DNA from 2 places in the Stenotrophomonas sp. TWI587 genome. Region 2 is predicted to be linked to the other one. Evidence: riboswitches for the same ligand, from Rfam matches in the RefSeq annotation. Region 2 holds a riboswitch; the other holds the start of a gene.

Region 1 (8,082 bases), on a different contig from region 2:
TTGCGGCACATCGCGGCGCACTTCAACGTGGCCGTCGAGGCAGCGTTGATGGTGGGTGATTCGATCACGGACTATCGCGCGGCCGTGGATGCGGGCATGCCGGTGGCGCTGGTGCGTTATGGCTATCCGCGCGGGCTGGACCTGGACAACGTCGAGGCGGTAGCCGTGGTGGATGATCTGCGGGAATTGCTGAGGCTGTAACGCGTTGAGGCGCGTGCCGACCAACGGTCGGCACCTACCGATGATGGGGCGTGCCGACCGAGGGTCGGCACCTATCGAGGGTGGGACGGCGGTGGTGCCGCCGCCCCGCGCGCTTACTTCGGCTGGTAACGCACGCTCAGGCGGTACTCGCGGCCGGGCTGGTTGTACCAGGCGACGGTTTCGTAGTCGCGGTCGAAGACGTTGCTGACCCGACCCAATACCGACCAGTCGCGGGTCAGCGCATATTCCAGGCGCAGGTCCACGGTGCCGTAGCCGCCCAGGCGCACGGTGTTGGCCGCATTGTCGTACCGCTTGCCAGCGCCGTTGGCGGTGAGGCCGGCGCGGAAGTCACCGAAGCGGCGGTCCACGTCCAGACGCGCGGTGTTCTGTGCGCGGCGCGCCAGCCAGTTGTCGAACTGTGCGCTGCCGTCGGTGCGGTTGCGCGGGTCGGTGTGGCTGAGCTGTGCGTTGAGGTCGAACCCGGCGACGGTGATCGCACCGGTCAGTTCGGCGCCGCGGATGCGTGCCTTTTCGACCTGCGACATCATGAAGGTGGTGGCGTCGTAGGTGATCAGGTCATCGATGCGCGTTTCGTACACATCCAGGCCCCAGCGCCAGCCGTCGCCCTGCTGGGTGATGCCGAGGTTGGCACTCTTGGATTTCTCCGGATCCAGGGTCGGCACGCCGCTCCACGGATCGTACAGATCGCTGAAGGTCGGGGCCTTGAACGCGGTGCCGTAGCTGGCGTTGAGGCGGAAGCCGCTGCCCAGCTCCAGGCCCCAGCCCAGGCTGCCGGTGGTGTGGTTGCCGAACTGCTCGTTGTCATCGTTGCGCACGCTGGCCTGCAGGTGGTGCGCGCCGAAGCGGCCCTGGTACTGCACGAACAAGCCGGTGTTGTCGCGGCTGTCCACCAGATAGCCAGCGCTGCTGCCGTCCAGGTTGTCCTGGCTCCAGTCCACGCCGGCACTCAGCAGCTGGCCGTCGGCGATGCCGATATCGGCCTGCACCGAGGCGCTGTCGCGGTGGGTCTGGGCGTTGCCCAGCCAGGTATCACCGTTGAAGTTGTCCGATTCATTGTCGGCGCGGCCAACGTTCACGGTCAGGTTGAAGCGCTCGCTGGGCGTGTAGCGCAGCTTGCCACCGAGCACCTGCTGCAGGGTCTCGGAGTAGTTGTAGTAGCCGTCGTAATGGTTCTCGCCTTCGGCGCGCAGCGCGGTGCCTTCCAGGCTGAGCGTGTCGGTCAGCGCGTAACCGCCGCGCAGGCTCATGGAGAGGTTGCGGTAGCCATCGCGGTCGGGCTCATCGGCGCCGCAGCCGGCAAACGTGGCCGCGTCACCGCGGCAGGCGTTGATGCCATCGGTGTGCTGGTAGGCGATGTCGGTGCCGAACCAGCCACGCTCACCACTGCCACCGAAGCCACCGCTGGCCTCACGCAGGCCGTTGCTCCCACCGCCCAGCTGCAGGTGCGGGGCGAACTGGCCGGCGTTGCGGCGGGTGAAGATCTGGATCACGCCACCGATCGCATCGGCGCCGTACAGGCTGGACTGCGGGCCTCGCACGATCTCGATGCGCTCGATCTGCGCCAGCGGCAGGTCCTGGATCATGGCCAGGCCGAGATCGCCGGTGTTGATGCGCACGCCATCGATCAGCACCAGGGTGTGGGCCGAGTTGGTGCCACGCAGGAACAGCGAGCTCTGCTTGCCCAGGCCGCCGCTGTTGTTGAGGTTGATGCCGGCACGGCCGCGCAGCAGATCCTGCAGCGAAGGCGCCTGGCTGCGCTCGATCTCGGCGCGGTCGATCACCTGCGCCGGCGAGATGCTGTCCTGCAGGGCGATCGGGGTACGGGTGGCGGTGACCAGCACCTGGTCCAGCGCGGTGGCGTCGTCCTGTGCGGAGGCCAGCAGGGGCAGGGCCGACAGCACGGCCAGGGAAAGAACGCGGGTTTGCAGCTTCATCGATGACTCCATGCACCGCGCACGCCCGCGCGGCAAGGGGTGGGGATGATCGCGCTGCAGGGGTGTTCGACGGTGGGCGGACGCGCGCAGGCGCCTGCTTGCCGCCGCCATGCCCGCCGCATCGCAACCAGTCGTCTTCCAGGCCGGTCTCCGGGCTCGCGGGCCGATGGCGGTGCCATCGTGCCAGGCGCCTTCCCATGCCGGAGCACAGTGGCGTGTTGCCTGGTGTTTCCTCGCTTACCGTTGCGGGGGCAGCGCCGGAGTGGCGGCGTGGCACAGGGCCTGACGCGTCACCGGCTTCCCGTTTCAACCTGGCGGCGTTGCAGCCCCAGGTCACCTGAAAGTGGGCGCAGTCTAAGCCATCGGCCGGGCCGGTGGAGCGCACCGGTTAGAATGCGCCTCGCTTTTTCGATGTGAACTCCATGACCCCAACGTGGTTGCAGCACCCCGGCACCGACGCCCGTGACCCGCACTGGCCGGCCGCAGCGGGTCGCAGATGGGGCCGGGCATGATCCTCGATCTGATCCGCCACGCCAGCACCGGCCGCGACGATCATCTCGATGGGCGCACCGATCCGCCGCTGCACGAGGGTGCGACCGAGGCCCTGTGCGCGCGCTACGCCGGGTTGTCCTGGCAGCGTGTGCTGTCTTCGCCACGGCAGCGAGCGCTGTTGACCGCCCAGGCACTGGCCGCGCCCCACGCGGTGGACGTGGAGGCCGATGAGGAGTGGGAAGAACTGGATTTCGGCGACTGGGACGGGCTCGCGCTGGAGGCGCTGCCGATGGATGCGCTGTCAGCCTTCCATCTGGACCCGCACGCCAACCCGCCGCCGCATGGCGAAAGCTGGGGTCACTTCGAGCGCCGCATCGCGCGCGGCCTGCATCGGTTGCTGGATGAGCCCGAGCCGGTACCAACGCTGATCGTCAGCCACGGCGGACCGCTGCGGATGGTGCTGTCACAGGTATGCGGCCTGCCGATGGCGATGTGCTGGGCACTGCGCATCGATCACGGCACGCGGTTGCGCCTGCGCGTGGAGCGCCAGGACGATCAACTGTGGGGTGAGCTGCTGGAGCTGCAGCAGGTGTGAAGCGCGCGGGTACCGACGGTGCATCGGTACCCGCGGATCAGCGCTCGTCGTCGTCGGTCTCGAACGGCGGTGCTTCGTCGCCGTCATCGTCGCGATGCTCCACGGTGCGGTCGTAGACCGGACCGGAGGCGGGCGGCGCCTTCTTCAGCGGCTGGTCGGCGATGATGGCTTCGTACTCGGCCACCAGCACGGTGCGGCGTGCTTCCGGCAGCTCCTGCCAATGGCAGTCCTGCAGTGCGCCTTCCAGCGAATACAGCAGGTTCAAGCTCGGCTTGAAGCCGGCGCGGCGCACCTTGACGAAGGCACCGACGGCGCCGACCGCCAGCAGGTCTTCCGGCGTACGCAGACCGACCTGACGCAGCCATGCTGCACTCTTCGGGCCGATGTTGCGCAGCTTGGCGCCACTCATCCCAGTGCCTCGACGAACACGGCCGCGATCGCTTCCAGACCGGCCTGGTCCTCAGCATCGAAGCGCGCCAGCGAGGGGCTGTCCAGGTCGAACACGCCGACCAGCTCGCCGTTGTGGATCAGCGGCACGACCAATTCCGAGCGCGAGGCCGAATCGCAGGCGATATGGCCCGGGAACGCGTCCACGTCTTCAATGCGCTGGGTGACCCGCTGCGAGGCGGCAGCGCCACACACGCCCTTGTCGAGCGGAATGCGCACGCAGGCGGGCAAGCCCTGGAACGGGCCGACGACCAGCTCCTTGCCATCGAAGAAGTAGAAGCCGACCCAGTTCAGGTGCGGCAGGGCGTGGTAGACCAGCGCAGACAGGTTGGCCGCATTGGCGATGCGGTCGCGCTCGCCGTGCACCAGGGCGCGGGCCTGGGCCAGCAGCTGGCCGTACTGTTCCGGCTTGCTGCCGGTGAGCGTGGAAGTATCGAACATGGCCGCAGTCTACCAAGCGCAACGCCCGACTGCGCCGGGGCCGGGCAGAACGCAGCGGACCGCATCGCAGCGCCGCCGTAAGCGCGGATAATGCCGCGTTTCCGCTCCCGGTCGTCCCCATGTCCCTGCCTGCGCCGCGTCCCGCCGCCCTGTTCGTCACCGGTACCGATACCGGCATCGGCAAGACCTTCAGCAGCTGTGTGCTGCTGCACGCCCTGCGCCGGCACGGCGGCACCGCGGTGGGCATGAAGGCGGTCGCCAGTGGCTGCGACCGTACGCCCGAGGGCCTGCGCAACGAGGATGCCACCGCCCTGATGGCTGCCAGCCTGCCGCTGCCCGCGTATGCCGACCTCAACCCGTTTGCGCTGGAGCAGCCGCTGGCCCCGGAGATCGCCGCGGCGGAGGCGGGCGTGCAACTGTCGCTGGCGCCGATCCAGGCCGCGTTCGCGCGGCTGCGCGCCAGTGCGGACACGGTGGTGGTGGAGGGCGTCGGTGGCTGGCTGGCGCCGCTGTCGGCCACGCTGGACCAGAGCGATCTGGTCCAGGCGCTGGAGCTGCCGGTGGTGATGGTGGTCGGGCTGCGGCTGGGCTGCCTCAACCATGCACGGCTCACCGCCGAGGCGATTGCCGCGCGTGGCGCGCGCTGCATCGGCTGGATCGCCAACGAAGTGGATCCCACCATGGCACGCCGCGACGAGAACGTTGCACTGCTCACCGCGCGGCTGCCGATGCCATGCTGGGGGCGCCTGCCGTATGCGCCGGGCGCGGCCCCGGCCAGTCTGGCAGACCGTCTGGTGTTCTGAGCCTCAGGTCGCCGCGCGCGCCTGCAGCGCGGTGGCCAGCCGGCCCACCGTGGCGATGGCACCGACGAAACGCTCGTCCAGTTCCTGGCAGCATGAAAGGCGCAGGCAGTGCCGGTAACGCGCCCCGCGTGAGTAAACCTGGCCGGGCATGAACACCACGCCCTCGGCCAGGGCCTGCTCGAACAGCTCCCCGGTATCGATCGCGGCCGGCAGCTCCACCCACAGCAGGAAGCCCCCGGTGGGCTGGGTGGCCGAGGTGCCCGGCGGGAAATGCTGTGCGATCAGGCCACGCACATGACTGACCTGGTCGCTGTAGAGCCGGCGCAGCCCGCGCAGATGGTGTTCGTAGTTGCCGGCCTCCAGGAATGCGGCTACCGCGTCGCCGAGCAGGCGTGATTCGGCACCGGAAGAGTGGAACTTCAGCAGTTGGATATCGGCGGCGAAGCGGCCACCATCGAGCCAGCCAATCCGGTAGTCCGGGGCGAGCGTTTTGGAGAACCCGCTGCACACCATGATCCAGCCATCGCGGTCGAAGCTCTTGGCCAACGGCTCCAGCGGTTCCTTGAACTGCAGTTCGGCGTAGACCGCATCTTCGATCAGTGGCACCTGGTAGTGGTTCACCAACGCGGCCAGGCGCTGCTTGTTCGGCACCGGCATGCTGCCGCCGAGTGGATTGTGTACGGTCGGCATTGCCATGATCGCGGCGATGCCACCGGCGTCGAGCAGGACCTCCAGCGCATCCAGATCGAGCCCGTCGCGCGGGTGGGTGGGCAGTTCGATCGCACGCAGGCCCAGGCTGCGCAGCAGCGGGTAGATGTTGAAGTACGAGGGCGCTTCGATCGCGACCGCATCGCCAGGTTGGGTCACCACGCGCAGCGCGAGTTGCAGGGCTTCCATCGCGCCATGGGTGAGCACCACCCGGTCCGTGGTGGTGTGCAGCCCCAGCCGTGGGCCACGCTGCACGATCTGCGTCAGCAGCCGTGCTGCACCGTTGGGACGTGCGTAGGTCTCCACCGTGGTGGCGGCACGGCGCAGCACCTGTGCGGTACTGCGGGCCAGCTGCGCACCGGGATAGAAGCGCTTGCCGCGCGGCCCGGCAAACGCCAGATCCACGATGCCGGGCTGCAGCTGCGCGGCCAGCACGCGCGCCATCATCGCGTGTTGCGCCGGTGCGGTCGGTGGAGAGGGCGTCTGGCGCAGCGACTGCGTGGGTTCGGGCAGACGGGGGCTGACCACGAAGCCGGCCTTGGGCCGTGGCAGCACCAGCCCGGCGTCTTCCAGCTGCCGATAGGCGGCGATCACCGTGTTGAGGCTGAGCTTGCGCTGCGTGGCGAGCCCGCGCAGCGACGGCAGGCGGGTGCCCACCGGCAAGCGCCCGCTGCGGATCGCATCCGCCATTTCATCGGCCAGGGATTGATAGAGGTTGGTGGCCATCGGTAGCTGCATCCACGGAATCTGTAACCGTGCGGATACCGATCATCTGCATCTGTATCCGCGTCCGGCGCCAGCCTACCATGGTGCTCGATGACTTCCCCCACGCACGGCAGGGCAGTGTGTGCCGTGCGTTTTTTCTTTTCCCTGCCGCCGGATCAGCGTGCCGAAATGGCGGTGCTGACCAGGCGCGGCTGCTCGCGGTACAGCGCCGGATACTGCTGCTTCAGCGCGGCCACCTTGGGCAGGTCGTTGATCCGGATGTACAGCGATTCCGGATGCAGGGTGAGGTAGTTCTGGTGATAGCCCTCGGCAGCGAAGAACGGCTTGCCGCCATCCACCTGGGTCACCACGGGCGCAGCGTAGGTCTTCGCCTGCTGCAACTGTGCGATGTACGCGCGGGTGGCATCGCGCTGGGCCGCATCGTCGGCATAAACCGCCGAGCGGTACTGCGTGCCTCGGTCCGGGCCCTGCCGGTTGAGCTGGGTCGGATCATGCGCCACCGAGAAGAACACCTGCATCAGCTGGCCATAGCTGACCTGCGCGGGATCGTAGGTGACCTGCACCGCTTCGGCATGGCCGGTACTGCCGCTGCCGACACGCGGGTAGGTCGCGTTCGCCGCACTGCCGCCGATGTAACCGGAGAGCGCGCTGTCCACGCCCTTGATGTGCTGGAACACGCCCTGCACGCCCCAGAAGCAGCCACCGGCGAACACCACCTGCGCGCGCTTCACGCCGGGTTGGCGCAGGTCCGCCTTGCCGGCAGGGGGAGGCAAGGCCACGGTCGTGGCGGCCGCGGCAGCGTGTGCCGGCCGATCAAGACCGACCACCACCAGGCTGGCGGTAAGTGCCGCGATGGCGACAGCGATGCCGCCTGCCACGAGTTTGTCGAACGCGATCTTCATGCGATAGCTCCTCAACCAAACGTAAAGGCGTAGGCGTGCACGCCCGGATCGAGGAACTCGATCTCGAAGGTGCGCTCCTGCACGGTGCCGGACTGGCGGATCAGCTGATACAGACGGTTTTCATCCACGCGGCCGTCGCCATCGGCGGTGATGTCACCGCCGGCCGCCGCGCCCGGCGCCTGCCCGTCAATGCGCACGCGGAACCTGACTGGCTTGCCGTCCTCGCCCGGGGCCAGCACCAGGTGCAGGTCACGTGCATGGAAGCGGAAGGCGATGCGGCCGCCGCCCGTCTCCAGCCGGGCGTCTTCGTTGCCCACGGTCCAGCGTCCGTCCAGCGCCCACTGGTTGTGCTGCAGGGTGGCAGGCACGGTGTAGTCGGCAGGCTGGTCCTGGCGCTGGCCACCGGGCGAGGCGAAGTTCTCGGCGCGTGCGTGACCCAGGTAGGTCTCCGGCGATTTGAGGTTGCCCATGTCGGCCTGGCGCGCCACGCCATCCAGTGCCATCGCCACCGGTGCGTCATCACCGGGGAGGGTGTTCCCGGCCTCGCGCAGCAGCTGGCGGATGATCTGCTCGGACTGCGCATAGTTGCCTTCACCGAAGTGATGCGCACGGATCTGGCCCTGCGCATCGATGAAGTAGTGCGCCGGCCAGTACTTGTTGTTGAAGCCGCGCCAGATGGCGAAGTCGTTGTCGATCGCCACCGGGTAGGTCACCTTCAGGTCCTTCACCGCGCGCTGCACGTTGGCCAGGTTGCGCTCGAAGGCGAACTCCGGTGCGTGCACGCCGATCACTACCAGCCCGTGGTCGCGATA
Region 2 (8,082 bases):
CGGCACGGCCACCGCGCGTGTCATGTCGTTCATGGGGATTTTCCAGCAAGCGAAGGATGGTCGTGAACGGGGTTGCGCTTGAGCCACAGGCGCAGCGCCTGCCAGTGGATCGCGGCCACCACCTTGAGGGTCATCAGCGGGTAACGCAGCAGCACGCCCGCCAGGCCACGACCGGTGAGCGGATGGCGCTGCATCACCAGGTCGGCATCGAACTGGCACACGCCCTCTCTCCACACCTGCATATGCACGTGCAGGTCATCGCCCGGCGCGGTGAAGCGCCAGCGGTACTCGCAGTCCATCTGCATGAAGGGAGAGACGTGGAACTGCTTGTCGAAGGACCAGCACAGCGCGCGGCCCTGGGCATCGGCCTGCGCCACCGGCAGTACGTAGGCGTGGCGCTCCTTCCACGGCGTGTTGGTGATCTCCGCCACGATGCTGTCCAGCGTGGTGCCATCGGCGGCGTAGCAGTAGTAGAAGCTCACCGGATTGAACACATGGCCGGCGTAGCGCGGATGCGTAAGCAGGCGGATCGGGCCGGCAGGCGCGCGGCCCAAGGCCTCGGTGATGCGTGCACGCACGGCATCGGCCAGCGACTGATCGGGCTTACCGAGATAGTCGCTGCGGCGGAACTCGACCACGTTGCGACGGCCCACCGACCACAGCCAGCGCCGCTCGAACAGGCGCGGCAGTTCGTCCAGATCCAGCAGCAGCTGCGCGATCGGGTAGCCAAACGCGTGCGCGTGCGGCGCGTGCCGCCGATGGCGCATCCAGCCGCGATAGATCGCACTGGCGGTCATGCCGGCAGTGCCTCGGCCAGTGGCCAGTAGGACTCGGCGTCCAACGCCTGCAATGCATCGACCACGCGGCGGGCACTGCGGATGCCATCTTCGTGGAAGCCCCAGCCCCAGTACGCGCCGGCGAACCAGGTACGGCGATGGCCCTGGATCTCGGCCCAGCGCTGCTGGGCGCGCACCATCGCGTGATCGTGCACCGGGTGGGCGTACTGCAGGCGACGCAGCACGGTGGCCGGATCGACCGCCTCGCTGCGGTTGAGCGTGACCACCAAGGGCGTGGGCGTATCGATGCCCTGCAGCAGGTTCATGCAGTAACTGACCGTGCACGGCGCCATTGGGTCGCGCGGCACATGCGCGTTCCAGGCGGCCCAGGCCTTGCGGTCACGCGGCAGCAGGCTGGCGTCGGTATGCAGCACCACCTCGTTGGGCTGGTAACGGATCGCGCCCAATACCGCGCGCTCGGTGAGATCGGCATCGGACAACAAGGCCAGTGCCTGGTCGCTGTGACAGGCCAGCACCAGCTGGTCGAAGCCTTCCAACCCGGCAGCGCTGTGAACGCGCACACCATGCTCGTGGCGCTCCACGCCGAACACCGGGCACTCCAGCCGTTCGCGGACCTGCCAGCGGCGGCGCAGCGCCTCGACATACCGCGCCGAGCCGCCTTGGACCACGCGCCACGGCGCGCGCCCGGTCATCTGCAGCATCTGGTGGTTGGCCATGAACTGCACGAGGTAGCGCGCCGGGAAGGCGGCCAGGCTGGCCGTCGGCGACGACCACAGCGCCGAGGCCATCGGCAGCAGGTGTTCGTCGATGAAGGTACGGCCATAGCCGCCATCGGCCAGGAAATCGCCCAACGAAGGGCCCTCATCGTCGCTGTCCAGCAGCGCCGGTGCCTCGCGGTAGAACCGGCGCAGGTCGCGCAGCATGCCCCAGAAGCGTGGCGAGACCAGATTGCGACGCTGGCAGAACAGCGTGTCCAGCGAGGTCGCGTTGTACTCCAGCCCGCTGCGCTCGCTGTGCACCGAAAAGCTCATCGTGGTCGGCTGCGAAGCCACACCCAGCTCATCGAACAGGCCGGTCAGCAATGGGTAGTGGGCGGGGTTGAACACGATGAAGCCGGTGTCCACCGCCTGCGTGCGGCCATCGACCTCCACCTCATGCGTATGAGTGTGGCCCCCCAGGTAGTCGTTGGCCTCGAACAGCGTCACTTCGTGCTGCTGGCTCAGCCACCACGCACTGGAGAGGCCGGCGATACCCGATCCAATCACGGCGATCCGCATGTCAGTGCTCCGCCTTGGCCAGCACCCAGGCCGGCACGGGTTTGAGGTCACGCACCAGGCCGAGCGCGGCCATCGCACGCAGGCCATACCAGGTGACATCCACTTCCCACCAGTAGAAGCCCTGGCGGGCAGTCCCCGGGAAGAAATGGTGGTTGTTGTGCCAGCCTTCGCCGAAGGTCAGCAGGGCGAGCCACAGGTTGTTGCGGCTGTCGTCACCGGTATTGAAGCGCTGGCGGCCGAAGCGATGTGCCAGCGAGTTGATGGTCACCGTGGCGTGGAACAGCACGACGGTGGAGATGAAGAACCCCCACACCAGCATCTGCCCACCGCTGGTGCCCCACGACGGCGCGACGCGCTCCAGCAGCGCGCCCAGGCCGAACAATGCCGCGGCCAGCGCGACCGGCACCAAGGTGTCGAAGCGGTCCAGCCAGCGCAGTTCCGGGTACCTGGCCAGATCGGGAATGCGCGACCAGTCGGTGCGGAAGCCTTCCACCGTGAGGAACCAGCCCATGTGGCTCCACCAGAAGCCATGCACCGAGGGCGAATGCGGATCGGCGGCGGTATCGGTATGACGATGGTGATTGCGATGATGCGCGGCCCACCACAACGGGCCGCGCTGCACGCTGGAGGCGCCGATCAACGCGAAGATGAACTGCACGGCGCGCGACGTCTGGAAGGTGCGGTGGGAAAAGTAGCGGTGGTAGAAGGCGGTGATCGCGAACATGCGCACCGCGTACAGCGCGACCGCCACGCCTACCGCGACCCAGGACACGCCTACCCAGATCACCGCCAGGCAGGCCAGGTGCATCGCCGCGAACGGAATCGCACGCACCCAGTCCACGCGCTGCGGCTGGTCCGTCGCAACAGCCGCATCCGTGCTGGTGTCGAACCAGCGCAGCAACGTCGCCCAGCGACGTGGCTGTACGGTGCGTCCTGCGTCCGGGGTGGGGATGTCCGACATGTCTCGCTTCTCCTGAGGCGTTAACAGGAGATACGGCAGGGCGTGACGTTTGGATGCACGGATCCGGAAAAAAACCGCGGACGCGTGCGATTACAGGTTGGCGATGTCGCCCTTGGCGATGATCGGGCCGGTCGGAATCCCCTGCGGCGCACCGCTTGACGGTTCCAAGGTGATCGCCAGCACCGAGCCATTCACGAGGGCATCACGCAGCGAGTCCGGCACGGCAACGGTATGGGCGCGATCGATCGACACCAGACCCAGCGAGCGCGGCGCGCCGCCGGCCGGGATCAGCCACAGCTCCGGTGCACGGCCTGCCGCATCAGCGGCAGCAGGTACCGGCACCATCAGCACCTTGCCCTGGGCCCTGTCGACGGAGGCCAGCCACCCGGGCGTGCCATCGTCGTGCAACAGCGGTGTGACCGGCTTGGTAGCCTGCTCCGGCTCGGCCGGGAGCGTCGGTGGGGTCGGCGCGATCGGCGTGACCGCCACCGGCGTCGGCGCAGGTGCGGTGGGCTCCAGATCGCGCCGACTGAACACCGCCACCAGGGCCAGCGCGGCGGCCAGCGCGGTCATGCCCTGCCAGAAGCCGGTGCGCTGCCAGACCCGGGGCGAGGCGATCGTTGCTGCGGGCCAGCCGAGCGAGGTGCGGATGCGGGGCCACAGATGCGCAGGCACCGCTTCACTGCCAAACGATTCAAGCAACGGCGCGAGGCGGTTCTCCCATTGCGTCACCAACCGCGCAAAGCCGGGATCGCCGGCGAGGCGGCGTTCCACGTCGATACGTTGGGCGGCATCAAGCACCCCCAGCACGTATTCGCCGGCCAGGATGTCGGCGCTCGGCGGCTCGCCGTCGTCATGCAGATCGTGGAGGTCGCGAACGTTCATCGTTCCAGGCACACCCGCAGTTGACCCAGCCCGCGGCGGATCCAGCTCTTCACCGAGCCCAGCGGCGAACCAATGCGGCGCGCGAGTTCTTCATAGCTCGCACCATCGAGGAAGGCCAGCCGGATCAAGGATCGACGGCGCGGTTCCAGGCGCTCCAGACAGTCCTGCAGGCGCTCGTGGTCGGAGGCCTGCTCGGCGGCATGCGCAGGCTGTGGGGCGAAATCGGGAATCTCCTCCGCCACGGAGAGGTCATCCAGCGCGCGCGGCGGCGCGGCCCGCAGGCGGTCGATCGAGCGGTTGCGGGCCATCATCGACAGCCAGGTCATGGCCGCCGCCTTGGCGCGGTCGAACTGTGCCGCCTTGTTCCAGACCGTGGTGAAGACGTCCTGCAGCACCTCTTCGGCATCGCCGCGGTCGCGCAGCACATGCAGGCAGATGGCGAACAAGCGTCCCGATGACAATTGGTAGACCGATTCGAACGCCTGGCGATCACCGCCGGCGACGCGGACGAGCAGCTCGTCCAGACGGTGTGATGCGGCAGCGGCGGCGTCCAGCTCGGGCATTGCAGGCTCAATGTCGATAACGGGCGTATCGGCATCCTCCCTGCTCCCGCCGCTGCCTGCAAGGGGGCGCTCAGGCACCGCATGTCTTCACCAGCGGCTGCGTACGCGCGGCGGACAACTCGGCCGCAGGCGTGGCAACGGGAGCCGCCGGAAACTCGACCCGCACCTGCGGGTACTTGCCCTTCTCATCGCGCACGTTGCCGGTGCCGGTGAACTGCAGCAGCCGCTGGTCCGCAGTGGCATAGACCAAGGTGACCGGGGGCACCGCGAAACCGAACCACGCATCGAGCTTCATCTGCAGCTGCTCGGCCGGTTGACCCTGCCACGTCACCGCGCCGGTGCGTTGCAGTTTCAGTGGCACCAGGCGCTGACGGCTGGGCAGCAGGAACTGGAACGCCACGCTCTGACCGGCCTGCAACGCAGCCCAATGGCTGCGCACCGCCGCGTCGAAACCGGCATCCACCACCGCGCCCGGCGGAACCGCGATCGCGCGGCTGAACGTCGGTGCCTGCGCGCTGGCGCGGACCGATACCTGGCGGGTGGCGGCACCGCCGCGCACGCCTTCCTGATAGCCATCGCGGCCATCGTCCAGGGTGAAATCCGGCGTCTGCGGGCTGCCCTGCGGGGTCATCCACTTGCGCGCGAAGGGGCGACCGTCGCTGCAGCGGTACAGCACCAACCGCGACTGGGCGCTTGCCGGCCCCTGCAGCCAATGGGTCTCGCGGTAGAGCAGGCGCCCATCGGCGGTAGCGTACGCGCGGCCTTCCTGGCGCTGCACGGTCTGATCGGCGGCACCTACGGGGGCGGCGATCACCGACAGCAGCAGGAACAGGCAGGACAAGGGCTGGCGCATGGGAGTCCAAACGGGCGGGCTTGCAGGGAGATACGCAGTTGGCAGTGGTTTGGATGCAGTGGGGAACAGATCGAGCGCGCACCTCCGCCTGCTCCCCTTGACCGACGCCTCAAGTCGGCCTACCTTGTGCTCGCCGAAGGTATCCATCGCTTCATGCAGATGAAGGGATGGATTTAAACGGGAATCCGGTGAAGGCGCATCCCGCGCCCATTCCGGAGCTGCCCCGCAGCGGTGAATGGAAACGACTCCTGCCAACAGCACTGGGCCTTAGCGCCTGGGAAGCGGCAGGTACTAGGTGGGCGTTCGCGCCCGTGTCCATCAGCCCGAATACCGGCCCCGGCCGGAGGACATGACCGTCCTCCGATTCGACCTGGAACGTCCGCGGGGAGGTTGCCGGGGCCTGCCGCCATGCCGCCTGCCTGGCGCTGCCCCCGTGCGTCCGCTTCACGGCATCCGGTTCGCCCGCGGGGGCGAAGGTCGCTGGCGGGGCGGAACGGGCTGCAAGGCCCCGGACGGCGCGCGGTTCCTTCGTTCCTCAATGCCCCTACGCAATGAGGACACGTTCCAATGACCACTGTTACCAACCTGGGTTTTCCACGCATCGGCGCCAAGCGCGAACTCAAGCGCGCGCTCGAAGCCTTCTGGTCCGGCGAAAGCACCGCCGCGTCGCTGCAGGACACCGCGGCCGAGCTGCGTGAACGCCACTGGCAGCTGCAGCGCGAGGCCGGCGTGGATGTGCCGCCGAGCAACGACTTCAGCCTGTACGACCAGGTGCTGGATGCGGCCTTCCTGTTCGATGCTATCCCGACCCGCTACCGCGCGCTCGCCGATGCCGAGCCGCTGAGCGGCTACTTCGCGATGGCGCGTGGCCTGCAGCGCGATGGCATCGACCTGCATGCGCTGGAAATGACCAAGTGGTTCGACACCAACTACCACTACCTGGTGCCCGAACTACATGCCGGCCAGACCTTCGCGGTGCGCGGCGACAAGCCGCTGGCCGAGTACCGCCAGGCCAAGGCGCTCGGGATCGAGACCCGTCCGGTACTGATCGGCCCGGTGACCTTCCTGCGGCTGTCCAAGACCACCGACGGCAGCAACGCGCTGGACCTGCTCGATGCGCTGCTGCCGGTGTACGTGCAGCTGCTCGGCGAACTCAAGGCTGCCGGCGCGGCGTGGGTGCAGCTGGACGAGCCGCTGCTGGTGCAGGACCTGGACGAGGCCACACGTGCTGCCTTCGAGCATGCCTATGCGGTGCTGGCCCAGGCTGCCCGCCCCAAGGTGCTGGTGGCGACGTATTTTGGTGCGCTGGAAGACAACCTCGCGCTGGCCGCCTCGCTGCCGGTCGATGGTCTGCATGTGGATCTTGTCCGCGCGCCGGAACAGCTCGATGCGGTGATCAAGGCGCTGCCCGCCGGTCGCGTGCTGTCGGCCGGACTGGTCAACGGCCGCAACATCTGGCGCACCCACCTGGACAACGCCCTGGTGCTGGCGCGTTACGCACACGGTCATGTCGGCAGCGATGCGCTGTGGCTGGCGCCATCGTGTTCGCTGCTGCATAGCCCGGTCGATCTGGACCACGAAAAGAAGCTCGATGACGAACTGCGCAGCTGGCTGGCCTTCTCCAGGCAGAAGCTCGGCGAGCTGCGCGTACTGGCCGACGCGATCGATGCACCGGCGCGTGCCGAAGCACCACTGGCCCACTCGCGTGCGTGCATCGAATCGCGCCGTCGTTCGCCGCGCGTGCACAACCCGGCCGTCGCCGCGCGTCTTTCCGCGCTGACCCCGGCCGATGCACAGCGCCACAGCCGCTACCCGCAACGCCACCTGGCCCAGGCCGCCGCGCTGAAGCTGCCGCGCTTCCCGACCACCACGATCGGTTCGTTCCCGCAGACGCTGGAGGTGCGTGAGGCCCGCGCCCGCAACAAGTCCGGCAAGCTCTCCGATGCGGACTACGATGCGTTCCTGGCCACCCAGACCGAGCACTGCGTGCGCGTGCAGGAGCAGATCGGGCTGGACGTGCTGGTGCACGGCGAGTTCGAGCGCAACGACATGGTGGAGTACTTCGGCGAACAGCTCGATGGCTTTGCGTTCACCAAGAACGGCTGGGTGCAGAGCTACGGCTCGCGCTGCGTGAAGCCGCCGGTGATCTTCGGCGATGTGACCCGTCCGCAGCCGATGACGGTGCGCTGGTCACAGTACGCGCAGTCACTCACCCAGCGGCCGATGAAGGGCATGCTGACCGGCCCGGTGACGGTGCTGCAGTGGTCGTTCGTGCGCGATGACCAATCGCGGGCGGACACCTGCCGCCAGATCGCGCTGGCGCTGCGCGATGAAGTGACCGATCTGGAAGCGGCCGGGATCGGCGTGATCCAGATCGACGAGCCGGCGATCCGTGAAGGCCTGCCGCTGCGCCGCGCGCAGTGGCGCGAGTATCTGGACTGGGCGGTGGAAGCGTTCCGGATCAGTGCCAGCGGCGTGCGCGATGCGACCCAGATCCACACCCACATGTGCTATTCCGAGTTCAACGACATCATCCACTCGGTGGCTGCGATGGACGCGGACGTGATCTCGATCGAAACCTCGCGCTCGCGCATGGAGCTGCTGGATGCCTTCGTGCGCTTCCAGTATCCCAACGAGATCGGCCCGGGCGTCTACGACATCCACTCCCCGCGCGTGCCGGACAAGGCCGAGATGCTGGCGCTGCTGCGCAAGGCCGCCGAAGTGCTGCGTCCCGAGCAGATCTGGG

What was found. A riboswitch is a leader RNA that binds a small molecule or an ion and turns the genes downstream of it on or off. The one in region 2 is predicted to bind cobalamin.
Region 1: it holds a riboswitch for cobalamin, as region 2 does, so the genes downstream of both, btuB (TonB-dependent vitamin B12 receptor) here and metE (5-methyltetrahydropteroyltriglutamate--homocysteine S-methyltransferase) in region 2, are expected to answer to the same signal.

Annotation. Positions count from the first base shown of each region.
Region 1 is NZ_JBDJMW010000006.1:278,776-286,857, reverse strand. Features, by position in the region: gene gph (phosphoglycolate phosphatase) at 1-201, shown strand, start outside; gene btuB (TonB-dependent vitamin B12 receptor) at 315-2,156, opposite strand; cobalamin riboswitch at 2,280-2,512, opposite strand; gene ABE464_RS12515 (histidine phosphatase family protein) at 2,665-3,243, shown strand; gene ABE464_RS12510 (TfoX/Sxy family protein) at 3,281-3,652, opposite strand; gene ABE464_RS12505 (GAF domain-containing protein) at 3,649-4,131, opposite strand; gene bioD (dethiobiotin synthase) at 4,251-4,934, shown strand; gene ABE464_RS12495 (PLP-dependent aminotransferase family protein) at 4,938-6,368, opposite strand; gene msrA (peptide-methionine (S)-S-oxide reductase MsrA) at 6,524-7,270, opposite strand; gene ABE464_RS12485 (cytochrome c biogenesis protein DipZ) at 7,282-8,082, opposite strand, start outside.
Region 2 is NZ_JBDJMW010000004.1:114,032-122,113, forward strand. Features, by position in the region: gene ABE464_RS08120 (cyclopropane-fatty-acyl-phospholipid synthase family protein) at 1-33, opposite strand, end outside; gene ABE464_RS08125 (DUF1365 domain-containing protein) at 30-797, opposite strand; gene ABE464_RS08130 (FAD-dependent oxidoreductase) at 794-2,074, opposite strand; gene ABE464_RS08135 (acyl-CoA desaturase) at 2,076-3,035, opposite strand; gene ABE464_RS08140 (anti-sigma factor) at 3,126-3,920, opposite strand; gene ABE464_RS08145 (sigma-70 family RNA polymerase sigma factor) at 3,917-4,483, opposite strand; gene ABE464_RS08150 (hypothetical protein) at 4,554-5,336, opposite strand; cobalamin riboswitch at 5,457-5,690, shown strand; gene metE (5-methyltetrahydropteroyltriglutamate--homocysteine S-methyltransferase) at 5,904-8,082, shown strand, end outside.